Regions from separate parts of the Azospirillum agricola genome, predicted to be linked through region 1. Evidence: predicted binding sites of a transcription regulator. Region 1 holds the regulator's gene; each other region holds the start of a gene.
The links. Region 1 encodes PhoB, which activates phosphate uptake and scavenging genes when phosphate is short. Its sites were predicted from a motif close to TNTCATAAAACTGTCA; they were not measured.

Region 1 (7,414 bases):
CACGAAACTGTCATTGAACCGTAATCATTGCGTCGCCCTCCCCGACTAAGGTCCGGCCCAACGCGACCGGGCACGAACCCGGCCGCAACCCGGCGCCAGCCCAGCGGGCCGCGCCCCAACTCCACCGGCCATCGGCCACCGGTTCATCGGAGGGATTACCCGTGATCACCAGGAAGCACGTCTTCACCGCGGCCGCCGCCGTGGCTCTGTCCGTCGCCGCCACCGGCACCGTCCAGGCCCAGTCGCGCGACCAGATCCGCGCGGTCGGCTCCTCGACCGTGTTTCCCTTCACCACCGCCGTCGCCGAGGCCTTCGGCAAGGGCGGCAAGTTCAAGACCCCGGTCGTCGAGTCGACCGGCACCGGCGGCGGCCTGAAGCTGTTCTGCGCCGGCGTCGGCCCGGCCCACCCGGACATCGCCAACGCCTCGCGCCGCATCAAGAAGTCGGAAGTCGAGCAGTGCGCCGCCAACGGCGTCACGCAGATCACCGAGCTGAAGATCGGCTTCGACGGCATCGCGCTGGCCTACTCCAAGAAGGCCCCGGTGATCGAGCTGACCACCGCCGTCATCTGGAAGGCGCTGGCCAAGGACGTGCCGGTCGACGGCAAGATGGTCGCCAACCCCTACAAGAAGTGGTCGGACATCGATCCGAAGCTGCCGAACGCCGAGATCGAGGTGCTCGGCCCGCCCCCGACCTCCGGCACGCGCGACACCTTCAACGAGCTGGCCATGCTCGAAGGCTGCAAGAAGGTTCCCGAGGTCAAGAAGATCGTCACCGACGACAAGGCCTTCGAGAAGGCCTGCATGACCATCCGCGAAGACGGCGGCTACGTCGAGGCCGGCGAGAACGACAACCTGATCGTCCAGAAGCTGAACGCCAACCCGTCGGCCTTCGGCGTGTTCGGCTACAGCTACATCGACCAGAACCGCGACAAGCTCCAGGCCGCCAAGATGGACGGCGTCGAGCTGACCGCCCAGAACGTCGCCGGCGGCAAGTACGAGCTGTCGCGTCCGCTCTACGTCTACGTCAAGAACGCGCACGCCGGCGTCATCCCCGGCATCCGCGAGTTCATCGCCGAGTACACCTCGGAGCGCGCGGTCGGCGACGACGGCTACCTGTCCGACAAGGGCCTGATCGCCGAGCCGAAGGACGCCCGCGACGCGGCCCGCACCTCGGCCATGAACCTGACGCCGTTGCAGCTCTGATCCTGCCGTGACGCGCGGGCGGCGGCCTTGATCGGGGCCGCCGCCCGCCGTATCGAAGCGGGCATTGTCCTCGCCCCCGACCTTCGCCCTGGCCCCGGCGGTTCCGCATGCAGATCACCGTTCTTGTCCTGATATTGGCCCTGCTCACCGTGATCGGCTTCCAGATGGGCCGGACGCGGGCGGCCGCCTCCGTTGGCGGGCGCGTCGTCGAGCTTCATTCCGTCCCCTCCTATCATGGCTTCTACGTCGCGCTGTGGGCCGGCCTGCCGGCCCTGTTCCTGTTCGTGCTGTGGACCGCGTCGGAAGGCTGGCTGATCATGCAGATGGTCCTGGCCTCCCTGCCCGCGCGCCTGACGACGGGCGACACCCAGAGCCTCAGCCTGCTCAAGGCCGACATCCTCAACATCGCCCACGGCATCTCGACGGGCCGCGAGTCCGACCCCGACGTCGCCGCCGCCGCCAAGCACTACAACGCGCTGCACGCCATCAGCGGCTGGAGCCTGCTGGTCATCGGCGCCAGCCTCGCGGCGCTCGGGCTGGCCTACGGGCGCCAGCACATCGGCCCGGATCTCCGCGCCCGCAACCGGGTGGAGCGGGTCGTCAGCATCGCGCTGATCGTCTGCTCGATGGTCGCCATCCTGACCACCGTCGGCATCGTGCTGTCGCTGCTGTTCGAGGCGCTGCGCTTCTTCTCCGCCGTGTCGCCGCTGGAGTTCCTGTTCGGCACCCACTGGAGCCCGCAGATGGCGATGCGCGCCGACCAGGTCGGCTCGTCGGGCTCCTTCGGCGCCATCCCGCTGTTCGCCGGCACGCTGCTGATCACCGTGATCGCCATGGTCGTCGCCGTGCCGATCGGGCTGATGTCCGCCATCTACATGTCGGAATACGCCAACCCGACTGTCCGCACCTGGCTGAAGCCGATCCTGGAAATTCTGGCCGGCATCCCGACCGTGGTCTACGGCTTCTTCGCCGCCCTGACCATGGCGCCCTTCGTGCGCACAATGGGTCAGAATCTCGGCCTCGACGTCAGCTCGGAATCGGCGCTGTCGGCCGGCATCGTCATGGGCGTGATGATCATCCCCTTCGTCAGCTCGCTGTCGGACGACGTCATCAACGCGGTGCCGCAGTCCCTGCGCGACGGCTCCTACGGCCTGGGCGCCACCAAGTCGGAGACGATCCGCCAGGTCGTGCTGCCCGCCGCCCTGCCCGGCATCGTCGCCGCGGTGATGCTGGCGGTCAGCCGCGCCATCGGCGAGACGATGATCGTGACGATGGCCGCCGGCCTCACCGCCAACCTGACGGCCAACCCGCTGGAGGCGGTCACCACGGTGACGACGCAGATCGCCACGCTGCTGGTCGGCGACCAGGAGTTCGACAGCCCCAAGACGCTGTCGGCCTTCGGCCTCGGCCTCGTGCTGTTCCTCGTCACGCTCTCCCTCAACATGGTCGCCCTGCGGGTGGTCCAGAAGTATCGAGAGAAATATGACTGATCTCGTGCAACAGGATACGCGGGCCATGTCCGTCACCGCCGCCAAATCCCATTACCAGAGCGAGGCCTTTGCCCGCCGGCTGCGCGCCCGCTACGCCGCCGAGCGGAACTTCAAGATCGCCGGCATCGCCGCCATCGCCATCGCCTCGCTGATGCTGGTGGTCCTGCTCAGCTCGATCGTCACCAAGGGCTACACCGCCTTCTGGCAGGCCCAGGTCCGCGTCGAGGTGGCCTTCGACAAGGCGCAGGTCGAGGAGCGCAACTACACCGCCATCCTGCGCCAGGGGCTCTACGCGCAGTTCCCGGAGATCACCGAGCGCAGTGCGCGCCGCACGCTGAACGAGCTGCTGTCGTCGGGCGCGCCCTATGAGCTGGAAGCGATGGTGACGCGCGACCCGTCGATCGTCGGCACCACCCGGACCGTCTGGGTGCGCGCGGACGACGAGGTCGACCAGTTCGTGAAGGGCTACTTCACCCGCAGCGGGCCGGAGTCCGAGCGCCGGCTGAACGACGCCAAGATCGCCGCGGTCGACGCGCTGGTCGCCAAGGGCGCGCTGGTGCAGAGCTTCAACACCACCCTGTTCAGCGCCGGCGACAGCCGCGAGGCCGAGCAGGCGGGCATCTGGGGCGCCATCGTCGGCTCGCTGCTGACGCTGCTGGTCACCATGTCGCTGTCGGTTCCCATCGGCATCGCCGCGGCGGTCTACCTGGAGGAGTTCGCGCCGAAGAACAAGTGGACCGACCTGATCGAGGTCAACATCAACAACCTCGCCGCCGTGCCGTCGATCATCTTCGGCCTGCTCGGCCTGGCGGTGTTCCTCGGCTTCTTCGGCCTGCCGCGCTCGGCGCCGCTGGTCGGCGGTCTGGTGATGGCGCTGATGACCCTGCCGGTCATCATCATCTCGGCCCGCGTCGCGCTCAAGTCGGTGCCGCCCTCGATCCGCGAGGCCGCGCTGGGCATCGGCGCCTCGCCCTTGCAGACGGTGACGCACCATGTGCTGCCGCTGGCGATGCCCGGCATCCTGACCGGCACCATCATCGGCATGGCCCGCGCGCTCGGCGAGACGGCGCCGCTGCTGATGATCGGCATGGTCGCCTTCATCGTCGACATCCCGCACGGCTGGACCGACAGCGCCACCGTGCTGCCGGTGCAGATCTACATGTGGGCCGACAGTCCCGAGCGCGCCTTCACGGAGCGCACCTCGGCGGCGATCATGATCCTGCTCGGCTTCCTGATCCTGATGAACGGGTTGGCCGTTTTCCTGCGCAAGAAATTCGAGAGGCGGTGGTAAGCCATGAGCGTCCATACCCAGACCCACACCGGCGCCCCGGCCGCCGTGCGCTCGGCCCCGGCCGTGCCGAACAAGATGATCGCCCGCGACGTCAAGGTGTTCTACGGGGCCAAGCAGGCGCTGAAGGGCATCAACGTCGAGATTCAGGAAAACAAGGTGCTGGCGCTGATCGGCCCGTCGGGCTGCGGCAAGTCGACCTTCCTGCGCTGTCTCAACCGGATGAACGACACCATCGAGAACTGCCGGGTCGAGGGACTGATCGCGCTCGACGGCGAGGACATCTACGGCAAGTCGATCGACGCCGTGCAGCTCCGCGCCCGCGTCGGCATGGTGTTCCAGAAGCCGAACCCCTTCCCCAAGTCGATCTACGACAACATCGCCTACGGCCCGCGCATCCACGGCATGGCGTCGGGCCGCGACGAGCTGGACGAGGTGGTCGAGAAGTCGCTCCAGCGCGCCGGCCTGTGGAACGAGGTGAAGGACCGCCTGCGCGAGCCCGGCACCGGCCTGTCCGGCGGCCAGCAGCAGCGCCTGTGCATCGCCCGCGCCATCGCCGTCAGCCCCGAGGTGATCCTGATGGACGAGCCCTGCTCGGCGCTCGACCCCATCGCGACCGCCCACATCGAGGAACTGATCGACGAGCTGCGCGAGAACTTCACCATCGTCATCGTCACCCACAACATGCAGCAGGCGGCCCGCGTCTCGCAGAAGACCGCCTTCTTCCATCTGGGCGACATGGTGGAGTGCGACGACACCGAGGAGATCTTCACCAACCCGCGCGACGAGCGCACCCAGGGCTACATCACCGGCCGCTACGGCTGATTCTTTGCGTGTCCCTCTCCCGCCCCGGGAGAGGGCGCAGAGTCGACGGCCGCAGGCCGGACGAGCGCCGAAGGCGATCGTAGGTGGCGCGCGGTCGCGAGACTTGCGAGCGACCTCGGGGCCCACCGCGAAGCGGTGGGAAGGGTGAGGGGCGATCGGGCGTGCGGTTCGATCCATGCCACCGATAGCCCCTCACCCTCCCCGCTCCGTGGGTCCCCTCCTTCTCCCGGGGCGGGAGAGGGCGTTCCAGGCGGACTTGAAGTTGTCGTGTTGAAGGAAGCGAAGATGCTGGGTAATGTCGAGCCGCGCGCAGTGAACGGAGCCACCATGAACGCGGCGTTGAAGCCGCTCGCCCTCGTCGTCGAGGACGAGGCCGACATCGTTACCCTGCTGAAGTACAATCTGGAAAAAGAGGGTTTCCGCGTCGCCACCGCCACCGACGGCGAGGAAGCCCTGCTGCTGGCCGGGGAGCAGACCCCGCACATCGTCCTGCTCGACTGGATGCTGCCGCTGATGAGCGGGCTGGAGGTCTGCCGCCAGCTCCGCCGCAACGCCAAGACCCGCGACATCCCGATCATCATGCTGACGGCGCGCGGGGAAGAGGGCGACCGGGTGCGCGGTCTGAACTCCGGCGCCGACGACTACATCACCAAGCCCTTCTCACCGACCGAGCTGGTCGCCCGCATGCGCGCGGTGCTGCGCCGCGCCTCGCCGGGGATGACCGACGAAACGCTCCAGTTCGCCGACGTGACGATGGATCTGGCGGCCCACCGCGTGCGGCGCAACGGCCGCGACGTGCATCTCGGCCCGACCGAATTCCGCCTGCTGCGCCATTTCATGCAGCATCCGGGGCGGGTCTTCTCGCGCGAGCAGCTTCTCGATCTGGTGTGGGGCCACGACGTCTATGTCGAGCCGCGCACCGTCGACGTCCACATCCGCCGCCTGCGCAAGGCGATGAACGAGGAGACCGAGCTGGACCTGATCCGCACCGTGCGGTCGGCCGGCTACGCGCTCGACACCAAGACGGTGTGAGGGGCGGCGGGAAACCCCGCCTCCCATCCTTACGTGATCGCGTCCAGCGCATCGTTGCTCAGGCCGCCCGGCACGATGGTCAGCGGGATGCGCAGCTTTCCCAGCCCCCGCCCGGTGTAGTAGGACACCAGCGGCCCCGGCCCCTCCGGGTCGGTGCCGGCGGCCAGCACCAGGATGGAGATGCTCGGCTCCTCGGCGATCAGGGCCAGCACCTCCTCGTGCGGGTTGCCCTCGCGGACGTAGAGCGCCGGCAGGGTGCCGGTGAGCTGGTTGACCTCGCGGGCCAGCTTCTGGAGCATCAGCTCGGCCTCGTTGCGCTGCTCCTCGCGGATCAGGTTCTCCACCGCCAGCCAATGCTGCATCTCGCCCTGCTCCAGCACGGTCAGCAGGGCCACCTTGCCGCCCGACTTGCGGGCGCGCAGGCAGGCGTAGCGCAGCGCCACCTTCAGCTCCGGGCTGTCGTCGACGACGACCAGGAAGATGCGCACCGGCGGCGGCGAGGTCGGCGGCGAGGTTTCGGTCGTCTCGGTCATCTCAACCCCCCTTGGTTCTTTTGTCGTTCACACGCGGCGGAAGGCGGCGCCCGCCGCCCAGCCGGCCGCGACCGCGCCGACCACCGCGGCCACCCCGTAGACGACCGGACGGTGGCGGGCGATGTCGTAGAGTTCGGCGCTGAAGCCGATCTTCGACACCACCAGCGGCGTGGTCTGGGCGCTCACCACCTCGCCGTTGCGGATCAGCAGCGCCTCGACATTGTACAACCCCGTCGGGACGTTGGCTGGAAAATAGATGTTGGTGCGGAACAGCCGGTCGCCCAGGAAGGCGACCTGCCCGAAGGTCAGGGCGTAGAGGCCGGCGCGCTGCTTGTTGCGGATCAGGGCGGCGCGGAAGGCCGCCAGCTCGTCGGGCTCCAGCGTCTCGCGCGGGCCGAGCTGGAGCTGCGGCAGGCCGATCTGGTGGCGCTCCAGCACCGGGCGACCGACGAGCTGGTCGAGCGGCCGGCTGGTCGCCACCGTGTAGAAGCTGGGGACCTGCTCGAAGCGCACGCTGTCGGTGTTGATCCACATGCCGGCGATCCGCTCCTTGCGGCGGACGGTGGCGGGCACGCGCGGGCCGGTGACGACGATGGCGACGTCGCCCGCCCCGTCGGTGGTGCCGAACAGCACGACCTCGGTTCCGGTGAAGCCGGTGGTGATGGCGATCAGGTGGCTCGACAGGTCGGCGACGAGCTGCTGGGCCCACACGGTGGCCGCCAGCGTGCCGCCCAGCAGCAGCCCGCCCAGCGCCGCCGCCCCCTGGACCAGACGACGTTTCGACAGCGAAACCATCACGTCATTCCCGAGGTCAGGGTGAAGAGATCCTCCGGCCGGGCGAAGAGATCCCAGGCCAGCTTCAGCGCCACCGCGACGACGATGCAGGACAGCAGCAGCCGGGCCTGCTCGCCGCGCAGCCGGCTTCCCATCTTGGTGCCGGACTGGGCGCCGGTGACGCCGCCGATCAGCAGCAGCAGGGCCAGCATGGCGTCGACCGTCTGGTTGGTGGCGGCCTGCAACAGGGTGGCGGCGGCGGTGGTG
Region 2 (7,414 bases), on a different contig from region 1:
CGCCCAGCACCAGCACCACCAGATCGCTGTCGGCGACGGTGTCGACCTCGCGCAGCAATGCCGCCATCGCCGGCCCCTCGCCGACCAGATCGGAGCCGGGGTCCGGACGCTCGTCGAACGGGCGCTCCCCGGCGAAACGCGAAAGCTCGCGGCCGGCCAGGGCGGCGCGGCGCTCCTGCGCCTCGGCGAGCGACGCCGCCAGCCGGGCGAAGCCGGCGATGCTCCCCTCCAGCCCGTCGAAACTGCCGGCGCGCAGGGCGTCGAGGGTCAACACCCCCCACGGGCGCCCGGCCACCAGCAGCGGCACCCCGACGCAGTCGTGGACGTGCAGCCGGTCGCTGTGGTCGGGGATCAGCCCGTCATAGGGATCGGGCAGCGCGGAGTCGGCCGGAAAACGCAGTGGCCGGTTGCCGGCCTCGACGATCGCCTTGAACCGGGGATGCTCGTCCAGCAGGAAGCGGCGGCCCAGCGTGTCGGGACTGAGCCCCCGCGTTGCCAGCGGCACCAGCCGGTCGCCGTCCTGGCGCAGCAGGGCGCAGGCGTCGCAAGGCAGGCGGTGGGCGAGCAGCTCCAGCAGGGCCGGCCACAGCCGCGCCGGCTCGTCCAGCCGGTCCAGCAGCTCCGCCGCCTCCCCTGTGGTCAGGGCGGCGGCCTCCGTAAGCGTCGTCGGAATGACAGCGTTGTTGTCCATTCGACATCATAACCCAGCGTGTCACTCTGACAACAGCCCCAACCAGTCCGGCGGAAAGTCGGGGCCGTCGTCCTGGCACGGGGATTGCCATTCGAATGCGACATCGTGCCGCGCGAAAGGATTGCCTCCTCCATGCTGACCCCCGCCCAGATCGCCGTCGTCAAGGCCACCGCCCCGGTCGTCGCCGCCAACGCCAACCGCATCACCGGGACCTTCTACCCGCTGATGTTCGAGCGCTTCCCCGAGGTGCGCGCCGTCTTCAACCAGAGCCACCAGCGCGGCGGCGCCCAGCCGGAGGCGCTGGCCAACGCCATCATCGCCTACGCCTCCAACATCGACCGGCTGGAGGTGCTCGGCCCGGCGGTCGAGGGCATCGTGCAGAAGCACGTCTCGCTGAACATCACCCCGGACCAGTACGAGATCGTCGGCACCTGCCTGATGGAGGCCATCGGCCGCGTGCTGGGCGACGCGGTGACGGCCGAGGTCGCCGACGCCTGGGGTGCGGCCTACTGGCAGCTCGCCCGCCTGCTGATCGCGGCGGAGGAGGCGGAATACGCCCGCAAGGCCGCGCTGACCGGCGGCTGGCGCGGCGCGCGGCGCTTCCGCATCGCCGGGAAGACCTCGGAGAGCGCGGTCATCACCTCCTTCCGGCTGGAGCCGGTGGACGGCGGGCGGGTGATGGATTTCCTGCCCGGCCAGTATCTCGGCCTCAAGCTGTCGATCGGCGGCGAGACGGTCCACCGCAACTACAGCCTGTCGGCCTCGCCGAACGGCCGCGACTACCGAATTTCGGTGAAGCGCGAGGCGCAGGGGCTGGTGTCCGGCTTCCTGCACGACCGCGCGCGGGTGGGCGACGAGCTGGAGGTCTACCCGCCGGCCGGCGAGTTCGTGCTGCGCGAGGGCGACGGCCCGCTGCTGCTGATCACCGGCGGGGTGGGGCAGACCCCGGCGCTGCCGCTGGCCGAGCAGGCGCTCGCCGCCGGCCGCAAGGTGGTCTATGTCCACGCCGCCATCAACGGCTCGGTCCACGCCTTCCGCGGCCATCTCGACGCGCTGGCGGGCCGCCACCAGGGGCTGACGACCGTCTATTGCTACGCCGAGCCGGAGACGGCCGACCAGCCGCACCTGACCGGCCTGCTCGACCGCGAGCGTCTGGCGGCGCTGCTGCCGCGGGAGCCGGGCGTCGCCGCCTATGTCGTCGGGCCGAAGCCCTTCATGACGGCGGTGATCGGGGCGCTGACCGCGCTGGGCCTGCCCGCCTCGGCGATCTTCCACGAGTTCTTCGGGCCGAAGGAAGCCATCGCCTGAGCGGAACCCCTTCAAAACGAAAGACCACGACCATGGACATGACAAGCTTCAACGACCACCACGCCGAGGTTCTGGCGCTCGCCGCCTCCGTCGAACGCCGGCTCGACCCGGCGGCGGTGGCGGCGGATCCGGCCGCCGTGTCGGGCGAGCTGGTGCGGCTGTTCGGCAAATTCTCGGTCCATCTGGCGATCGAGGACAAGGCGCTCTACCCCCGGCTGGCGCGCGGCGCCGACCCGGCGCTGCGCAGCATGGCGGTGCGCTTCCAGGAGGAGATGGGCGGGCTGACCCAGCGCTTCGACTCCTACCGCAAGGCGTGGCCGGGGCCACTGGCCATCGCCAGGGATCCCGCCCGCTTCATCGCCGAGACGCGCGCCATCCTCGCCCAGCTCAAGGCGCGGATCGGCCGCGAGGACGCCGAACTCTACCCGCTGGCGGCCAGGGCGGCGGCCTGACGCGTCGAGCAGGAAAACCGGCGGGTCAGCGCAGCGACGGCTGTCCGTGCCCGCCGTCGGTCTCCTTCAGCCGGCTGGTGCGCAGCTCGCCCGAGCGGTCGAGCACCGGGTAGGCGGTGGCGGCCAGATGGGCGTTGATGCGCCGCAGGTCGCGCAGGATGTCGATGTGCAGCGCGCTGGTCTCCAGGCTTTCGCCCCGGCCGGCGCGCAGGCGGGCGAAGTGCGCCTCGGTCGCCCGGGTCTCCAGGTCGCGCATGACCTCCTTCTCCCGCATCAGGCTGCGCGCCGCCCGCAGATCGCCCGACACGAAGACCGCCGCCGCCAGCCGCTGGGTGGACAGCAGCCGTTCCAGCATGCCGGTGATCTCCGCGGCCCCTTCCTCGGAAAAGCGCAGCTTGCGCTTGATCTTCTTCGACGCCGCATCCATCAGGCTGCGGTCGATGATGTCGCCGACATGCTCCAGATTGATGACCAGCGTCAGGATTCCGGCGGCGCGGCGGGCGTCGCGCTCGTCCATCTCATCGGGCTCGATGTGGGTCAGATACTCCTTGATCGCGCTCTGCAACCGGTCGAGCACGTCGTCCATCCGCCGGATCTCCTGGATCAGCTTGCGGTCGCCGGTGCGGAAGACGTCGAGCGCGCCGCGCAGCATCACCTCCACCGTGTCGGACATGCGCAGGGCCTCGCGCGCGGCGTTGGCGATGGCGAGGTGCGGGGCGGCGAGGGCGGCGCGGTCGAGATGCAGCGGGGCGGAAGGGTCGGCAACGCTCACCCGCTCCGGGAACAGGCGGACCAGCAGCCGGGCCAGCGCCGGCAGCGGCAGCACGAACAGCGCGGCGAGCGCCAGGTTGAACAGCAGGTGGAAGTCGGCGGCAAGCCGGCCGCCGCTGCCCGACAGCCGGGTCATCGCCGCGACGATCGGGTCGCCGGCCACCAGCACCAGCAGGCAGCCGACCGCCCGGTTCAGCAAATTGCCGACGGGAAGGCGGCGGACGGCCGGGTTGCCGTCGGGACCGCCGCCGCCCGGCCCCTCGAGGATCGGGTTGATGGCGCTGCCGAGGTTGGCCCCCGCCACCATGGCGAGGACGGCGTGCGGCGCGATCACCTGGGTGCCGGCCAGCGAGGCGATCAGCAGCACGATGGCGACGCTGGAATGGGCGGCCCAGGTCAGGACCGCCGCCAGCAGCAGGGCGATCACCGGATCGCCGGTCAGCACGGCGAGGATCTCGCGGAAGGCCGCGTCGCCGCCGACCGGCTCGATCGTCACCAACAGCAGGTGCAGCGACAGCAGCATCAGCCCCAGCCCGATCCCGACCCGCCCGAGGTCGCGGGTGCGCGTCCGCGCGCCGCGCCGGAAGGCGAGGAATCCCGCCAGCAGCAGAACCGGGGCGAGGCGCGCGGCGTCGAAGGCGAAGAGCTGGACGATCAGCGTCGTGCCGACATTCGCCCCCAGCATCGCCGCCAGCGCCGGAACCAGCGGCATCGCCCCGGTCGCGGCGAAGCCCGCCACCATCAGGCCGGTGGCCGTGCTGCTCTGCAACAGCGTGGTGACGCCCAGCCCGGCCGCCATCGCCGACCAGCGGTTGCGCAGGCCGACCGACAGGAGGTTGCGCAGGTCGCCGCCGAAGGCGCGGATCAGCCCGGACTGCACCATGTGCAGCCCCCACAGCAGAAGCACGACGTTGCCGGCAAGGGTGAGGAGAAGCTGGGTCGCCTGCATGCGCGCACTCCTTGGCCGGCACGCCCTGGCCGGCGGTCATGGTGCCGTGGTCGGATCCTCCGCGTTGGGTGGGCACCGTTCGGGATCGGTCACCCTTCAAATCATGGGCGCAGGACGCATCCACGACAATATGACGGTTGTGTTACACCCGGCCCCGCCGGGACGACGCCCGGCTGGGACGGCGGCCCGGCCGCATGCTATGCTTTCGGGCAAAGGAGCATGCATGTCGTCTGATCGTTTGATGAAGCTGGGCGCCTGGGAGCGCCCGGCCGAGATGCCCGACAGCCTTGCCGCCGAGGTCGCCGGCTGGCCGGTGATCGTCCGCGGCCCCGGCGGGGGCGGGTTCTATTCGCAACCCGGCCAGCCCTGGCTGGCACCGGAGGAGGGCTGCCTGCGCGCCGCCGACCGCTGGAACCTGGACTCCGGAGACGGCAAATCCGGGGAAGGGGAGGGCGGCGAACCCCGCTTCGCCACCGACCGGCCGCTGCCGGCGCGCGCCGGCTGGGCACTGGCCCGCCGGGAGGGCGGCGTGTGGGTGCTGCTGTCCGCCGACGCGGTCGAGCCGCGCGAGGTGCGCGAGCACCACAAGGAGCGGGCCGAGCGGCTGGTCGCCTCCCGCCGCTGGACCCGCAGCGATCTGGAGGTGATCCAGGCGCTGCTGGGCACCGACGCCACGCCGCGCGCGGCGCTGCTCGCCGCCGACCCCGCCGGGCGGGAGCGCTCGCTGCGCTCGCTGCTGGCCCTGCGGCTGGCGCTGGAGGTTCCGGCCGGCGAGGCGGCGAATCCGGAGCTGCCCGAGGCGGTCCGCTCGCTGCTGCGCGGCGGGGCCGAGGCGGTCGTCTGGCTGGACGAGGACGGCCGCGCGGTCGCCTCCGACGTGCTGGCGTGGCACGCCAGGCGCCACGCCCGCGTCGAGGCGCGCAACGACCGCCGCGCCGAGGAACGCGGACGCGGCGACGACCTCAAGCAGTCCATCGCCACGGCGGTGCGCAACGTCTTCCCGGCGATGCCAGCCGAGGTGGCGGCGTCGGCCGCCGCGCGCCTCGCCCCCAGCGTCGCCAAGCTGGGCCGCCGCCCCGGCACCCAGAACATCGTCGACGCGGTGGTCGAGATCCGGCTGGAGCGCTGGCGCCAGGCCATCGCCAGCGAGCCGGAGGTCGAGGAGCGGCTGCTGGCGATGCAGGCGCGCGGAGCCAATGGCCGCGTGCGCAAGCGCTTCCGCGACCAGCGCGCCGCCGAACGGGTGGAGCAGGAGATCCGCGACTGGCGCGGCGACCTGGAGCCGGTGTCGTCGCACCGGCTCGGCTGACCGGCCACCCGTCACCGCTCATCCACCGCGACCGACGCCGCGACCTTTCACCGCCCGCAGGGGTGGCGAAAGTGTCGCGGTTTTTTAACATTTCGGGAGCGATCCTGGGGAGGATCCTGAGTTCTTCCCGCGGTGCGCTGGTGTATAGTCCCGCCATCCGGGCTACCCCTTTCGTGTCTTCGGCGTCACCCACCCGCAAGGACCTTGAGCGAGTGTCGAGATGAGCAAATCGATCGAAGGCGTTTCCAACTGGATGAACATGTTCCGTTGGATCGTGAAACTCATCCGCGACGAGTACGGGATCGACGAGGCTCTGCTGACCCGCAACGCCACCCTGGAAACCGACATCGGCCTGACCATCGAGCAGATCGAGCAGGTGCTGGAGTACATCGGCGACAGCTTCACCCTGCGCTTCCCCGGCGGCACGCTGGATGAGCTGGTCAAGCTGGAGGAGCTGTGCCTGCTGGCGAGCTGGATGAAGGGCTATTACAAGCGCCCCGACTTCATTTCCGACGATTTCGAGGGCCGCTGCCGGGCGATCAACAGCATCGCCTGAGGCCCCCGTTTTCAGTGCCCGTTTTCAGTGCCCGTTTTCAGGCCCGGCCTTTCAGGGAAGCGACCGTCATGACCACCGGCACGTCCTACCCGCCCGGATTCGTCTGGGGCGTCTCGACCTCCGCCTACCAGATCGAGGGAGCGGCGGCCGAGGACGGGCGCGGCCCCAGCGTCTGGGACACCCGCTGCCGCACCCAGGGCGGGGTGGTGAACGGCGACAGCGGCGACGTCGCCTGCGACCATTATCACCGCTGGGAGGAGGACGTCGCCCTGATGCGGGGGCTGGGGGTGGATGCCTACCGCTTCTCCGTCTCCTGGCCGCGCGTGCTGCCGCGCGGGCGGGGCGTGGTGAACGACAAGGGCCTCGACTTCTACGACCGGCTGATCGACCGGCTGCTGGAACGCGGCATCGAGCCGTGGCTCTGCCTCTACCACTGGGACCTGCCGCAGGCGCTGCACGACCTCGGCGGCTGGTCGTCGCGCGACAGCGCCGGCTGGTACGCCGATTATGCCGCGCTCTGCGCCCGCCGCTACGGCGACCGGGTGAAGCGCTGGATCACCTTCAACGAATTCTCGGTCTTCACCCTGTTCGGCTACGCCATCCCCTGGGCCGCTCCCGGCATCGTCGACCGCACCCAGCATCTGCGCGCCATCCACCACGTCAACCTCGCCCACGGCGCCGGGGTCGAGGTGCTGCGCGATCTCGTGCCCGGCGCCTCGATCGGGGCGATCCACAACCGGCAGGTCGTGATCCCCGAGACCGACACGGCGGAGAACCGCGCGGCGGCCTCCCTGCTCGACGAGCACTGGAACCTGGTCTTCTGCGACCCGCAGATCCTCGGCCACTACCCGCCGCAGACCGCATCCCTGATCGAGCCGCATGTCCGGGCCGGCGACATGGCCCGCATCGCCCGGCCGGTCGACTGGTTCGGGCTGAACCATTACGGCCCGATCTTCGCCAAGGCCGACCCGTCGCGCATCTGGGGCTATGGCTGGGGCGACGCGCCGCCGGATTCGCCGACCCACGGCGTCGGCTGGGCGATCTTCCCCGACGCCTTCCGCGAGGAGCTGCTGACCATCCAGCGCCGCTACCGCCTGCCCATCGTGGTGACGGAGAACGGCTGCGGCGGCAGCGACGCCGTGGCGGCGGACGGCGGCGTCCACGACCCCCACCGCATCGCCTACCTGACCATCTACAACGAGGCGATGCGCGCGGCGATGAGCCAGGGCGCCGACGTGCGCGGCTATTTCGTCTGGTCGCTGCTCGACAATTTCGAATGGGGCAGCGGCTACGGCCAGCGTTTCGGAATCGTCCACGTCGATTTCCCGACGGGGACGCGGACGCCGAAGGACTCCGCCCGCTGGTACGCCGATCTGAT
Region 3 (7,414 bases), 1.6 Mb from region 1:
CGGGCTTGGCGTCGAACAGCTTGCGCACCAGATCGCCGGGCAGCCCCTCGACCGAGCGGGCGTCGCGGGTGAAGGGCGTGGTCATGGCGAAGCTGGCGCCGGCGTCGGTGGCCACGGTCTGGGCGGCCTGCTCGGCACCCTGCTTGAGCTTGGCGGCGATGTCCTCGGCCTTTTTGGCGGCCAGTTCGGCGCGCTTGGCGGCCTGCCAGTCGGCGATCACCTGATCGCGCACCTCGGCCAGCGGACGGACGGCGGCGGGGATGACGCTGTCGACGCGGACGGCGGTGAAGACGCTGCCCTGTCCTTCGGTGAGGTTGGAGGCTGCGCCGGAACGGAGCTGGAAGGCGGTCGGCAGCAGCGCCTTCAGGGCGGGCAGGTTGGGGGCGGCCTCCTTGCCGTCCGGAGCCTTGCCGGTGCTGTCGATGGCGGCGACCTTGGTCACGACCAGACCCTGGGCCTGAGCCACCTCGTCCAGCGAAGCGCCGCTGGCGAGCTGGTCCTCGGCCCGGTTGGCGATGGAGAAGACGGCGTCGAGCGCCTTCTCCTTCTGGAGTTCGGCGCGCAGCTGGTCGCGCACCTCCTCGAAGCTCCTGGTGGAGCCGGCCTGGATGCCGGTGACGGCCAGCACATGCCAGCCGAGCGCGCTCTTGATCGCCTCGCTGGGCTTGCCCTGCTCCAGGGCGAAGGCGGCGTCGCCCAGCTCCGGCAGCTCGGCGCGGGCGATGTTGTCGAGAGTCAGCGGCTCGATCCCCGCCTCCTTGGCGGCGTCGGTCAGGCTCCTGGTCTTGGCCGCCTCGGCGATGGCCTTCGCCTTCGCCTCGTCGTCGACCACCACCATCTGGACGGTGCGCTTCTCCGGCGTGCCGAACTCGGCCGACCGCTCGTCGTAGGCGGCGCGGAGCTGGTCGTCCTCGATCTTGATGTCCTTGGCCAAGGCGTCCGGCGAGAGCTGGGCGACGGTCAGGGCGCGGTATTCGGGGGCGGTGAAGCGGACCTGATGATCCTCGTAGGATTTGGTGATCTCGGCATCGTCCGGAACGCCGACGTCGCCGACGGCCGCGTTGGGGAGGGTCACCAACTCGGCGACGCGCGTCTCGCCGCGGAAGCGGTAGAGCGCCTGGACCAGCGGCTTCGGCGCGGCCACCCCGGCGTTGACGGCACCAGCCACCAGCTCGCGCGCGGTCTCGCGGGTGACCACGGCGACATACCCCTCCTCGGTCAACTGGTTGTTGCGCAGCACGCTGCGGAACAGGTTCGGATCGAACTGGCCCTGCGGGTTGCGGAAGGCGGGTTCGTCGGCGATGCGCAGCTTGACCACGTCCGGCCCGACGCTGATTCCGGCGTCCTTGGCGGCGAGGTCGAACAGCGTGCGCTGGATCAGCGCGTTCAGCGACTGGTCGAGCAGGCCGAACTGCTTGGCCTGCTCGGTCGTCAGGTTGCCGCCGAGCATCGGGCGCAGCCGGTCCATCTGCCGGCGGAATTCCTGGTCCAGAGCGTCGCGCTCGATCGCGACCTTGCCGACCTCGGCCACCGTGGTGGGGACGCTGGAGCGGAACACGTCGCCGATCCCCCAGACACCGAAGCTGAGGATCAACAGGACGAACAGGATCTTGACGACCCACGAACCGGCGAAATTGCGGATGAACTGGAGCATGGGACCCGAATCTGAGCGCGTCGTTCGGCCGTCCGGCCGGGGCGGCGCATCATAGATAGGGCGCGGTGGGGCGGCAACAGCGCATTTCCGGCCGGTTGTGCCGGGTTGCCGGACATCCGCCGGGGGAAACCGTCCAAAGGAAAATTGCGCCGGCGATCCGTTCGTGGTGCTTCCTTTTTGCCTTCTCCGATGGCCCGCGTATTCTTCGTGACGCTTTTGTGAAAGGGGCGGAGGCTCGATGGACGCCGACATTCTTCAGGACATGGTGTTCCGCGTGCTGGGCGGGCTGGGGCTGTTCATGCTGGGCATGGAGTTCCTGTCCGACGGCATCCAGTCGCTGGCGGTGGCGCGCATGCGCCAAATTCTCGAACGCTTCACGACGAACCGCATCTTCGCGCTTCTGACCGGCACCTTCGTGACGGGCGTCATCCAGTCCAGCACGGTGATGACCGTCATGGTGGTCGGCTTCGTCAACAGCGGCATCGTGACGCTGGAGCAGGCCATCGGCCTGATCATGGGCGCCAACATCGGCACGACGCTGACCACCGTCTTCGTCGCGCTGCCCATCGGCAAATGGGGGCTGCCGGTGATCGGCGTGGCCGCGCTGGTCTATCTTTTCGTCGGTCGGCCGAGGGTCCGCTACGCGGCGCTGGCGTTGCTCGGGCTGGGGATGATCTTCTACGGGCTGGATCTGCTGACCAGCGGCTTCCGGCCGATCCGTTCGGCCCCGGCGATGATGGAGATCTTCACCTGGCTGTCGGCCGACAGCTACGGCGGGATCCTGCTCTGCGTGCTGCTGTCGGCGCTGGTCACGGCGATCATCCATTCCTCGTCGGCGACCGTTGGCATCGTCATGGGGCTGGGCGCCTCGGGCGTGATGGATTGGCATGCGGCGCTCGCCTTCACGCTGGGGGCCGACGTCGGCACCACGGCGACCTCCTACGTCGCGGCGCTGAACCTGTCGCCCAACGCCCGGCGCACCGCCTACGGCCACATGGCCTTCAACGTCATCGGCGTGCTGCTGATGCTGCCGCTGTTCCCGCTGTCGCTGAAGCTGGTCGCCTGGGCGCTGGGCGGCGATCCCGGCGCCGCCGTCACCGCCGCCGACGCCACGGTCAGCCACCCGCTGGTGCCGATCGCCATCGCCTCCTACTCGACCGGCTTCAACGTCTTCAACACGGCGGTGATGCTGCCCTTCGTGCCGCTGATGGCGCGCATTCTGTCGAAGGTCGGGCAGGGGCAGGGCGAGGACGACGAGTTGTCGGTGCCCCGCCACCTGTTCGCCAAGGCGCTGGAGGAGCCGGAGACCGCCGTCCGCCTGCTGGAGCGCGAGCAGGTCCGCTTCCAGCAGGCGTTGCCGGCGCTGTTGTCCGCGGCAAGGTTCGAGGGATCGAGGCCGGACGAGTCGCGCAAGGCCGGCGTCCGCGCCGCGGCCCTGCACACGGCGCTCGGCTCGCTGGCGCGCGAGATCGACGATTTCGCCGGCAACCTGTGCAAGCGCCCGATCCCGCCGCCGCTGGTGCCGGTGCTCATGCGCGTCCTCCAAAGTCAGGACCATGGCCGGGCGCTGGAACGTCACCTGTTCGATTTCACCCGTGAACTGGGGGGCGAGCCGCTGTCGCCGGCCGGCCGGAGCTTCGCCGACATCCTGGTCGAGGCGCTGGACGCGGTGCTGCTCGAATCGCTGGCGGCGCTGGGCAGCGGCGACACCGACGATCTGCGGATGATGCGCTCGATGATCGGCGATCGCGGCGGCGCGGCGGCGCGGCTGCGGCAGGGTTACCTCGAAGCCGACGGCGGCATCCCGCTGACCGAACGGACCCGGCTGCTGGCCGCCTTGGGGCTGGCCGAAAGCGCTCTGTGGGAACTGGCCCGCCTGCTGAACCTGCGGCTGGGCGAGGAGAGCGGCGCCCAGGCTGGCGCATCGGGTGACGGTGGCGCGGTGTCCGATGAAGTGTTTCCTCCACAGGCGCGCCCGGTGGAACTCGATGCGCTGCCGGCGGGCTGAGCCTCGCGGCGGGAGGCCTCGACATGCGAAACCCCGCCCCGGTGGAACCGGGGCGGGGCCTTGTCGCTTCGCAGTCCACTGCGTCGTGGGGGGCGGTTACTCCTTCAGCGCGTCGCGCGCCGCGTCCTTCGCCCCGCCGACCGTGTTCTGGACCTTGCCGGCGGCCTTCTCGGTCTTGCCTTCGGCTTCCATCTTGGTGTCGCCCATCAGCTTGCCGGCGGTTTCCTTGATGGTGCCCTTCGCGGTGCGGGCGGCGCCTTCGATACGATCCTTATCCATGGTGGACCTCCGTTGTGTCTTGATTATGCAGGAAACAACAGGCCGGTCGCGGAAAGGGTCCCGAGCGCAAACGTGACGGAGCCGCAAATTGGGTTAACCAGCCGGTCGCGGAGAATCGCCGGCCGGGGAACAGGCGATACCGGAAGGCTTCAGGATCCCAGCAGATCCAGAATGTCGGCCAGACAGCGCCGCCGCGTCGGACAGGCCGTGCACAACGTCTGGTTCGGTGGGCAATGGCTTCGCCGCAGGCGCTCGATGCCTTGGAACAGGGCGCATTTCTTCTCGTCCGAGATCACGTCCGTGCCTTTGATGGTCTCGATGGCATCGAACATCGGATTCGTCGTGTCCAGAATCATCGCCCCCGGAATCATGGCGTCCCGCTTCCGTTCCAGTCGGAAGCATGCCTCGGTGCGCTTGAAAAAATATGAAAACCCAGCAACATGGCCGGGGAAAATTGAAACAAACTGTGCCGTATTTTAACAAAATACGAAATATCGGCCTCGGGGGGCTGGAAGCAAGCGCATGGGACAGTCGGCAACCTTCCTGGCAGTGGGGCTTTACGGGGCGGCCGCGCTGGCGGAAATCGCTGGCTGCTTCGCCTTCTGGGCCTGGCTGCGGCTGGGGCAGTCGGCGTGGTGGGCCGCGCCGGGGATCGCCAGCCTGTGCGCCTTCGCGTGGCTGCTGACGCGGGTCGACGCGGAGTTTGCCGGCCGGGCCTACGCCGCCTATGGCGGGGTCTACATCGGCGCGTCGCTGCTCTGGCTGTGGCTGGTCGAGGGGGTGCGGCCGGACTGCTGGGACATGGCCGGCGCGCTGCTCTGCCTCGTCGGGACGGTGGTTATCCTGGCTGGCCCGCGTGGGGGGTGAAAGGGCGGTTCACCAACGGCGCACCGCAGGGGCCGGTTTCCAGGACCAGACCCGACTCATCGATTCGCAGGTAGGCGTCGACCCGCACCATCCGCCGCAGAATGTCGTCGTTCAGCATGATCTGGGCATCGGCCAGGGAAAGCGGCTTTCCCTCGTAATACGCGCGTCCGTCGGCATGGCGAATGTGGCGGAAGGCGGTGGTCATGGCGATGCTCCCCATCTCTGCTGCTCGGTTGTGGTGGCCCGACGAACTCGGTCCGGAGTTGCACTCCAGTGGTGTTTGCCGAATGAACGTCGAAGGCCGGCGCTTTATTCCCCATGAAACAGGGTTGGTCGGCTTTTTTTCCGCCGATGCGGAGGCATGACGGAACCGGGAGCATCTTGCCCGCAAACCCGCTTGCGGTCCAAGCCCGATGGTCCGGCACCTCCTTTTTGTTGCAGAGACCGCACTGGCCGGTTGCGCGGCCAGGCCGGCGGATGACACTTTCGTCCCGTTGAAAAATCGTTCGGCCGATTGAACCATGTCAATCGGTGACATCCCTATGACCGTTAGAGTGCAAAACGGTTTATGGCGCGCCGGACGTGGCGCGCGCGAGGTCGGGTGGTTTGCCATGGGTGTTTTCGTCCGTCCGCGACCGGATGGGGCACGGAGTTTGGGGGCGTTGGAAAATTCGGATGGGAGGGTCATAATCCCTCCGGCGGGATGCCCATTCATGTCCGTGAATGGTGCGGCGACAGCGGTGAAAGCGAACAAGTCCTTGCATGAGAAGCCGGCGGAGCATGAGCATGATCGGGATGGAACGGAGGAGAGCGGTCTTCCCCGCGATCCCGCCTTTCTGGCGTCGCTCGCCTCCAGCCTGCTGAGCCACACCGACCTCGCCCTGGTCTACATCGGCGCCGACGGCCTGTGCCGCCACGCCGACCACCGTTTCTCCGCCCTGCTCGGCCGCGCGCCGGCCGGCCTCGCCGGATCCGCCCTCGACGGGCTCGATCACCCGCTGGCCCGCGCGGTCGGCGAGGCGGTCGCCGTACTGACCCGGTCCGGCGCCGGGTCGGTCCCGGTCGATTGCGAGGTCGCCGGCCAGGACGGGAGCCGCGCGCTGGTCAGCGGCAGCCTGCTGGCCCACCGCGACGCGGCCGGGGAGACGCTGGGGTTCCTCGGCAGCTTTCTCGACACCGCCGACACGCGCCGCGTCGCCGAGTTCGTCACCCGCCGCGATCCCTTTGTCGCCACCCTGCTCGACGCGGCGGTCGACGGGATCATCGTGTCCGACCGCAGCGGCCTGATCCGCTCGATCAACCGCGCCTGCCTGACCCTGTTCGGTTACGAGGAGGGGGAACTGCTCGGCCAGAGCATGACCGTGCTGATGCCGCCGCCCTTCTCGCGCGACCACGCCAAATACGTCGACACCTACATGCGGACGGAGCGGCCGAAGATCATCGGCATCGGCCGCGACACGCTGGGCCGCCGCAAGGACGGCACCGTCTTCCCCATCCATCTCAGCGTCGGCGAGGCGCGGCTGGGCGACAACGTCACCTTCGTCGGCATCATCCGCGACATCTCCGACCGGTTGGCGGCGGAACAGCGCGCCTCCTATCTGGCGCGGCACGACCCGCTGACCGGGGTCCTCACCCGCACCGCCTTCCTGGAGGAATGCGAGGCGCTGCTGCGCGACGGCGGCGGGGACGGGGAGGGCGGCTTCGCCCTGTTCACCCTGGACGTCGACCAGTTCAGCGACGTCAACGAGGCGTTCGGCTTCCATGTCGGCGACGCGGCGCTGAAGGCAATGGTCAGCCGGGTGACCGAGGTTCTGCCGGCCAACACCTACATCTGCCGCATCGCCGCCGACGAGTTCGCGGCTCTGGCGCGGGTCGACGGGATGGAGCACGCCCGGACGCTGGCCGACGTGCTGCACGACCGGCTCACCGCCTCGATCTACGCCGATCGCCACTGGGTGCGGCTTCGGCTGTCGATCGGCGCCGCCCTCCAGGATGGCCCACGGCAATCGCTGGAGGATCTCAACGCCAAGGCCAAGCTGGCCCTCCAGGCGGTCCAGCACGACGGCGGCAACGCGGTGTGCTTCTACACGCCGGAGATGGCGGCGGCGGCGACGCGGCGCATGCTGCTCACCGTGCATCTCACCCACGCCATCGAGCGCAACGAGATGCATCTGGTCTACCAGCCGATCGTCGACCGCACCGGCCGCATCGTCTCGGCCGAGGCGCTGCTGCGCTGGACGCACCACACGCTGGGGCCGGTGTCGCCCGGCGAGTTCATTCCGGTTGCGGAGGAAAGCGGCCTGATCGTGCCGATCACCGATTGGGTCCTGTCCACCGCCATCGGCCAGATGGCGCGCTGGCAGGGCGAGGGCGTGCTGCCGGAGCGGGTGTTCCTCAACATCTCCGGCCAGCAGTTCCTGCGCGGCAACCTGACCCCCCGGCTGGAGGAACTGCTGGCCGACTGCCCGGATCTGCGGACCCGGCTGGGGCTGGAGATCACCGAGCAGGCGGCGGTGCGTGACCTGAAGGTGGCGGTGCGGACGCTGGGCGAGCTGGCGGCGCTGGGAATCCAGGCGGCCATCGACGATTTCGGGTCGGGCTATTCG
Region 4 (7,414 bases), 290 kb from region 1:
GCCGCTGGGGCCGAGCAGGACGAGGAACTCGCCGTCCTGGACGGCGACGTCGATGCCCTTGATCGCCTCGACCGGGCCATAGGACTTGCGGACGTTTCGGATGTCTACGGTTGCCATTGCTATTTCTCGCTGTCCACGAGGCCCTTGACGAACCAGCGCTGCATGAAGACCACCACGGCGACCGGAGGCAGCATCGCCAGCACGGTCGTCGCCATGATCAGGTTCCAGTCGTTGGCGGCCTCGCCGGTGCCGATCATCTTGGTGATGCCGATGACGATGGTCTCCATGTCCGCGCTGTTGGTGATCAGCAGCGGCCAGAGATACTGGTTCCAGCCATAGATGAAGAGGATGACGAACAGCGCCGCGATGTTGGTCTTCGACAGCGGCAGCACGACGTCGAGGAAGAAGCGCAGCGCCCCCGCCCCGTCGATCCGGGCGGCCTCCACCAGCTCGTCCGGGATGGTCAGGAAGAACTGGCGGAACAGCAGCGTCGCGGTGGCCGACGCGATCAGCGGGATGGTCAGCCCGGCGTAGCTGTCGATCAGCCCGAGGTCGGCGACCACCTTGTAGGTCGGGATGATCCGCACCTCCACCGGCAGCATCAGCGTGATGAAGATCATCCAGAAGAAGGCCATGCGGAAGGGGAAACGAAAGAAGGCCACCGCGTAGGCGGAGAGGATCGAGATGGCGATCTTGCCCAGCGCGATGGTCAGCGCCATCACCAGGCTGTTCAGCACCATCACCCGCACCGGGGTGTAGGAGGCGCGGGCGCCGTGGCTCTCGCTCCAGGCCTGGGAATAGTTGTTGAAGGCCTCGCCGCCCGGGGTCAGCGGCAGGTTGCCGCGCCCGATGGTGGCCGAATCCCAGGTCGAGCCGATCAGCGTCACGTAGATCGGGAAGGCGAAGATCAGAACGCCGACGATCAGCACGACGTGGGGCACGAGGTCGATCAGCCGGCGTCCGCTGCTGTGGGATGGGGTCATGCGTAATGCACCTTGCGCTCGACGAAGCGGAACTGCACCGCGGTCAGCGCGATGACGATGACCATCAGGATCACCGATTGGGCCGAGGAGGCGCCGAGGTCGTTGTTGACCACGCCGTCCTGGTAGACGCGGAAGATCAGCGTCTCGGTCGCCTTGCCGGGGCCGCCGTGGGTCAGGGCGTGGATGGTGCCGAAGGTCTCGAAGAAGGCGTAGACCATGTCGACCACCAGCAGGAAGAAGGTGGTCGGCGACAGCAGCGGGAAGGTGATGGTCCAGAAGCGCCGCACCGGCCCGGCGCCGTCGATGCTGGCCGCCTCCATCACCGAGCGCGGGATGGCCTGGAGCCCGGCCAGGAAGAAGATGAAGTTGTAGGCGACCTGCTTCCAACTCGCCGCCAGGATGACCATGATCATCGCCTGGGTGCCGTTCAGCCGGTAGTCCCAGTCGAGCCCCAGCCGGTTGAGCAGTTGGCCGAGCGAGCCGATCTCCGGGTTGAAGATGAACATCCACAGCACGGCGGCGACGGCCGGCGCCAGCGCGTAGGGCCAGATCAGCAGCGTCTTGTAGGCACGCGCCCCCTTGATCTTCGAATCGGCCAGCACCGCCAGCAGCAGCGCCACGCCGAGCGACAGGACCGTGACCGAGACGCTGAAGATCGCGGTGGTCTTCAGCGTCTCGACGTAGTTCGGGTCACGCAGGATGACCTCGAAATTCTCGAACCAGACGAACTCGCTGCGCAGGCCGAAGGCGTCCTGGATATGGACCGACTGCCAGATCGCCTGGGCCGCCGGCCAGATGAAGAAGATCAGCGTCACCGCCACCTGCGGCGCCAGCAGCAGATAGGGCAGAAGCTTGTTTCCGAAGATCACGCGACGCTGCAAGGGCGGGCCTCGTTCAAGATTTTTCTATTTTACACAGATGAACACAGATAGACACAGATGAACAATATTATAAATACCAGCCATTCTCTTTCACTGATGCTCATAAAAAAACAGAATCGATGATCTAATAAATCTGTGTTCATTAAAAATCTGTGTTTATCTGTGTCTGGAAAAGACCCCGCCCCGGCATGACCGGAACGGGGAAGCAGACACGCCATTCTCAGTTCTTGTTGGCGCGCTCGAAGTTGCGCAGCACCACGTTGCCACGCTGGACGGCGGCGTCGAGCGACTGCTGGACCGGCTGGCCCTGGAAGGCCTTCTCAAGCTCCTCCTGGATGATGTTGCGGATCTCCGGCAGGTTGCCGAGCCGCAGCCCCATCGTGTTCTCGGTCGTCGGCGTGCGGGTGAGCTGCTTCGCCGGCACGTCGGCGCCGGGGTTCTTCTCGTAGAAGCCCTCGGCCTTGGCCAGTTCGAAGCCCTTGAAGGTCACCGGGACGTAGCCGGTGTCCATGTGCCACTTGGCGTCGATCTCCGGCTTGGCGAGGTAGGTGAAGAACTCCGACACCGCCTTGTACTCGGCCGGGGTCCGCTTGGGCGAGGTCATCACCCAGAAGGCGGCGCCGCCGATGATGCCGTTCTTCGGCTCGCCCTTGATCTGGTCCGGCCAGTAGGGCAGCGGGGCGGCGCCCCAGGCGAAGGTCGCCTCCTTGGCGATGCGGCTGCGCAGGCCCGACGAGGCGTGGATGATCGCGCATTCGCCCGACGGGAACAGGCCGTCCGGCTTGTTGTCGCGGCCGCCGTAGCGGAAGGTGCCCTCCTTCTGCATGTCGACCAGCGTCTGGACATGCTTGACGTAGAGCGGCGCGTTGATCTTCAGCTCGGCGTTCAGCCCGCCGAAGCCGTTGGCCTGCGAGGCGAAGGGCGTGTCGTGGATGGCGCCGAGCTGCTCGAACTGCGCCCAGGTCGGCCAGGAGGTGGTGAAGGGGCAGGCGATCCCGGCGACCTTCAGCGTCTTCGCCGCCTCGATCAGCTCCGGCCAGGTCGCCGGCGCCTTGTTCGGGTCGAGGCCCGCCTTCTGGAAGGCGTCCTTGTTGTAGAACATGATGTTGGTGGAGCTGTTGAACGGCAGCGCCATCATCTTCCCGTCCTTGGACGAGTAGTAGCCGCTGACCGCCGGGATGTAGGCCTTGGGGTCGAGCGACGCGCCCGTCTCCTGCATCAGCTGGTGGACCGGCTTCACCGCCGGTCCGGCGGCCAGCATGGTCGCGGTGCCGACCTCGAACATCTGCACGATGTGCGGCGCGTTGCCGGCGCGGAAGGCGGCGATGGCGGCCTGCATCGTCTCCGGGTAGCTGCCCTTGAAGGAGGGGTTGACCTGGACCTTGTCCTGGCTGGCGTTGAAGCCCTTCACGACGTCTTCGAGCTGGCCGCCGAGCGGCTGCGGCAGCCCGTGCCAGAACTCCACGACGGTCTTCTGCTGCGCGAGGGCGGCGCCCGAGGACAGGCCGGCCGCAAGAGCGAGGGCGGCGGTCGCGAGGCCGAGCGTGCGGCGGGTCAACATGCGGTGGATCTCCCTGTCACGATTGAGTTTCGTGGTTGTCTGGATGAGGCTTGCGGGTTGCCGTCCCGCGACGGTTTGGTGAAGTTTCCGTGGCAACCGCATACGGGGATGCTCGCCCACTCACGCCATGCCAACGGCGACGGCCCCGCCGCCGGGCGGCGCGAGGCTGGAAAAGGCACAGGGATGGGCGAACGAATCGGCAGCGCACGGCCGATGCGGCATGACGGAAACCTCCCCAACGCTCTTGCTCGGGACCTTCTGGTTCCCGTTAAGGGAAGCCTGCGCGCGCGGGGGGCATCCTGTCAATCAGCCGTCTGAGATACGCGGGCCAATGAACCCAGGCTGATAAGTCGTCTTGAAAAGCCTCTCTCCTCGGGGGGAAGAGGCTTTTCACGCATGAAACACCGCGTTGCCCACGGGCCGCCCTCACATCACCGGACGGCGCCCGGCGGTCAGGGTGCGCGCCAGCAGCGACTTCAGCAGCGCCGGGTCGCACGGCTTGTGGAGCAGGCGCAGACCCGAACGGTCGACGCTGCGCAGCCGGTCCGGATCGGTGTCGCCGGTGACGATCACCCCCGGCACCCGCCGCCCGCAGCGGGCGCGCACCGCCTGGATGGCGTCGATGCCGGTTTCCGGCCCGGACAGGCGCAGGTCGGACAGCACGAGATCCGGCGGCGCCGCCGCATCCAGCCCGGCGACCGCCTCGTCGATGCCGCGCACCGGAATCACGTCGTATCCCCAGCCGCGCAGCAGCAGCCCGATGCCCTCAAGCTGCATGGCGTCGTCCTCGATCACCAGCACGGTGCCGGTCTCGGCCGAGTCCCCGTCCGCCGCGTCGTCGGCGCCCGGATCGTCCACGTCGGTGCCGGCGTCGGCCAGCGGCACCTCCACCACGAAGACCGAGCCGCGCCCCGGCCTGGAGCGCAGCGTCACCGGGTGGCCGAGCGCCTCCGCCAGCCGCCGCACGATGGCCAGCCCCAGCCCGAGCCCCTGCTTGCGGTCGCGCCCCGGGTTGCCGAGCTGGTGGAAGTCCTCGAAGATCGCCGCGTGGTTGGCCGGGTCGATGCCGATGCCGGTGTCCCACACCTCGATCAGCAGCCGGTCCTTCCGGCGCCGCGCCGCCAGCAGCACCCCGCCGCTCTCGGTGTAGCGGATGGCGTTGGACAGGATCGGGCGCAGCAGCCGCTCCAGCAGGGTCGGGTCGCTGGTGATCTCGACCCCGGCCGGGCGGACGTTGAAGCGCAGCCCCTTGGCCTCGGCCTCCGGCCCGAACTCCTCCAGCATCTGGCCCAGCGTCTCGTCGACGGGGAAGCCGCGCGGCTGCGGCACGACCAGACCGGCCTCCAGCGCCGAGACGTCGAGCAGGGCGCGCAGCAGCGTCTCGCCGCCGATGATCGACTGTTCCAGCTTGTTGCCCAGCTCGACGCTGGCCGGGTCGGTCAGCCGCATCATCAGCAGGTGATGGAACAGGTGCATCGCCTGGAAGGGCTGGCGCAGGTCGTGGCTCGCCGCCGACAGGAACTTGCCCTTGGCCGTGCGCGCCCGCTCGGCGTCGGCGCGGGCGCGGGCCGCCTCCTCCTGCGCCGCCGCCAGCCTCGCGGCGTCGGCGTCGCCGATGGCGGCCACGCCGGTCACCGTGCCGTCGGCGTCGCGCACCGCCGTCAGCGTCAGCGCGCCCGTCGGCAGCACGCCGGCCACCGTCGCCGAGGCCCCGGTCACCGCCACCCGCCGCCGCTGCCCCTCGACGAGCTGGGCGAGCGCCGCCGGCACCCCGGCCTGGGCCAGGGTCTTGCCCTCGACCTCCTCCGGCTGCTGGCCGAGCGCCGCCGCGAAGGCCCGGTTCACCACCAGAAGCCGTCCCTGCGCGTCGAGCAGCGCGTGCGGCGCCCCGTTCGCCGACAGCAGCGCGTCCAGCCAATCCTCGCGTTTCGTCGTATGGCTTCCGTTCAGAGGCATGGCTGTATACTCGGTGAGGATTTTGGAACGGTGGAAGAAGAACGGTGGCAGTACCACTCCTTTATCTTGTCCCTCGATCGATCGTGTCAAATCCGACCTGAGTCGACCCCATGGGAGAAAATTGGCACGAACCCTATAGGCCGTCCGGCAGGGGCATAGGCTTGGCCATGACGAATCGGTGTGGAGATTGGCGTCTCCGGGCGGGCGGGCTATAAGGACGCATGGTGTCCCGCCGCCCCGCCCCGCCGCGCCGACCGAAGCGCTCCGCCGCCCAGAAGCCCAAGCCGCCTCGCGCCTTGGAGGTCGTCGGGCTGCCGGTGCCGCTGGAACTGCGCGAGAGCGCCCGGGCCACCCGGATGACGCTGCGGGTCGATCCCGGACGCGGGCTGGTCCAGGTGGTGATCCCGGTCGGCGTGTCGGAGACCGACGCCCGCCATTTCATCGGCCGCCACGACGGCTGGCTGCGCGCGCGCATCGCCGCCCTGCCGCCCTCGCTGCCCTTCGAGGACGGCGCCTCGATCCCCTATCTCGGGGCCGAGCACGCGATCCGCCACACCCCCGAGCTGCGCGGCGCGACCCGGATCGAGGACGGCGTCCTGCTGGTCGGCGGGCAGGCCGGGCACGTCGCCCGCCGCGTCCGCGACTTCCTGGTCAACGAGGCGCGCCGCGAACTGGCCACCCGCGCGCGGGAGAAGGCCGCGACCATCGGCGCGCGGGTGGCCGCCGTCACCGTGCGCGACACCAAGAGCCGCTGGGGAAGCTGCTCCTCCACCGGCCGGCTGTCCTTCTCCTGGCGGCTGATCCTGACGCCGGAGCCGGTTCTGGATTACGTCGTCGCCCACGAGGTGGCCCATCTGCGCGAAATGAACCATTCCGCCCGCTTCTGGGCGCTGTGCGCCAGCCTCACCACAGGGATGGGGGCCGCCGGGGTGGAGACGCCGCGCGCCTGGCTGAAGGCCAACGGCACGCGCCTGCTGCGCTACGGCTGAGGACGCGCGCTTTTTCCCGCGCGGAATGGTTTCGTCTGATAGAGTGCGGCCGCGCTTCCGCTGCCGGCCCGATTCCCGCCCATGCCACGTCCCGATTCGCTCGTCATCCGCGTCCTGCTGACGGCGCTGGTCGCCTTCGGCCCGTTGTCCACCGACCTCTACCTGCCGTCGCTGCCGACATTGGTGCGGCTGCTCGACACCGACATCGCCACGGTGCAGCTCACGCTGTCGGTGTTCCTGGTCGGCTTCGCGGTGTCGCAGCTCGTCTACGGGCCGATGTCCGACCGCTTCGGGCGGCGGCCGACGCTGCTGGTCGGGATCGTCATCTATCTGGTCGCCAGCGCCGCCTGCGCCCTGACCAATGACATCCACGGGCTGATCGCCGCCCGCTTCTTCCAGGCGCTCGGCGCCTGCTGCGGCCCGGTGGTGGCGCGCGCGGTGGTGCGCGACGTGTTCGGGCGCGACCGGGCGGCCACCGTGCTCGCCTACATGGCGATGGCGATGGCGCTCGCCCCGGCGGTCGGGCCGATCCTCGGCGGCGTGGTGACCGAGCTGTTCGGCTGGCGCGCCAACTTCGTGCTGCTCGCCGGCTTCGCGACCCTCATCCTCGCCGCCGTCTGGAGCCTGCTGGCCGAGACCAACACCCACCGCGACGAGGAGGCGCTGCAACCCGGACGGCTGCTCGCCAACTACGCCCTTCTGCTGCGCAACCGGGCCTTCGTCGGCCATGTGCTGGTGGTCGCCTGCTCCTACAGCGGCATCTTCGCCTTCATCTCCGGCTCCTCCTTCGTGCTGATCGGGCGGCTGCATTTGTCGCCCGCCGAATACGGCATGAGCTTCGGCACGGCGGTGCTCGGCTACATGGCCGGCTCCTTCCTGGCCGGGCGGCTGACCGGCCGGCTCGGCGGGCCGCGGATGGTGCGCATCGGCACGGCGGTGTCGCTCGTCGGCGGGCTGGTGGGCGGCGCGCTGGCGCTGGCCGACGTCCTGCACCTCGCGGCCATCCTGGCGCCGGTCTTCCTCTTCATCCTGGGGGCCGGGCTG

Region 2: the regulator PhoB is predicted to act here: its motif matches at 4,303-4,318, upstream of JN22_RS02405 (Na/Pi cotransporter family protein).
Region 3: the regulator PhoB is predicted to act here: its motif matches at 1,863-1,878, upstream of JN22_RS26985 (Na/Pi cotransporter family protein).
Region 4: the regulator PhoB is predicted to act here: its motif matches at 3,494-3,509, upstream of ugpB (sn-glycerol-3-phosphate ABC transporter substrate-binding protein UgpB).

What each region holds. Positions count from the first base shown of each region.
Region 1 covers NZ_JAIFZR010000005.1:956,741-964,154, reverse strand. The annotation lists gene JN22_RS19500 (PstS family phosphate ABC transporter substrate-binding protein) at 165-1,205, shown strand; gene pstC (phosphate ABC transporter permease subunit PstC) at 1,313-2,695, shown strand; gene pstA (phosphate ABC transporter permease PstA) at 2,688-3,986, shown strand; gene pstB (phosphate ABC transporter ATP-binding protein PstB) at 3,990-4,808, shown strand; gene phoB (phosphate regulon transcriptional regulator PhoB) at 5,136-5,840, shown strand; gene JN22_RS19475 (universal stress protein) at 5,870-6,373, opposite strand; gene JN22_RS19470 (TIGR02186 family protein) at 6,401-7,168, opposite strand; gene JN22_RS19465 (sulfite exporter TauE/SafE family protein) at 7,168-7,414, opposite strand, start outside.
Region 2 covers NZ_JAIFZR010000001.1:570,333-577,746, reverse strand. The annotation lists gene norR (nitric oxide reductase transcriptional regulator NorR) at 1-691, opposite strand, end outside; gene hmpA (NO-inducible flavohemoprotein) at 824-1,999, shown strand; gene JN22_RS02410 (hemerythrin domain-containing protein) at 2,032-2,451, shown strand; gene JN22_RS02405 (Na/Pi cotransporter family protein) at 2,477-4,171, opposite strand; gene JN22_RS02400 (hypothetical protein) at 4,395-5,480, shown strand; gene JN22_RS02395 (acyl carrier protein) at 5,701-6,036, shown strand; gene JN22_RS02390 (GH1 family beta-glucosidase) at 6,105-7,414, shown strand, end outside.
Region 3 covers NZ_JAIFZR010000005.1:2,522,595-2,530,008, reverse strand. The annotation lists gene JN22_RS26990 (peptidylprolyl isomerase) at 1-1,654, opposite strand, end outside; gene JN22_RS26985 (Na/Pi cotransporter family protein) at 1,893-3,662, shown strand; gene JN22_RS26980 (CsbD family protein) at 3,759-3,941, opposite strand; gene JN22_RS26975 (hypothetical protein) at 4,091-4,297, opposite strand; gene JN22_RS26970 (YnfA family protein) at 4,464-4,808, shown strand; gene JN22_RS26965 (hypothetical protein) at 4,780-5,013, opposite strand; gene JN22_RS26960 (hypothetical protein) at 5,012-5,173, shown strand; gene JN22_RS26955 (putative bifunctional diguanylate cyclase/phosphodiesterase) at 5,522-7,414, shown strand, end outside.
Region 4 covers NZ_JAIFZR010000005.1:671,653-679,066, forward strand. The annotation lists gene JN22_RS18110 (sn-glycerol-3-phosphate import ATP-binding protein UgpC) at 1-117, opposite strand, end outside; gene ugpE (sn-glycerol-3-phosphate ABC transporter permease UgpE) at 120-983, opposite strand; gene ugpA (sn-glycerol-3-phosphate ABC transporter permease UgpA) at 980-1,864, opposite strand; gene ugpB (sn-glycerol-3-phosphate ABC transporter substrate-binding protein UgpB) at 2,085-3,425, opposite strand; gene JN22_RS18130 (ATP-binding protein) at 3,852-5,381, opposite strand; gene JN22_RS18135 (M48 family metallopeptidase) at 5,603-6,370, shown strand; gene JN22_RS18140 (multidrug effflux MFS transporter) at 6,452-7,414, shown strand, end outside.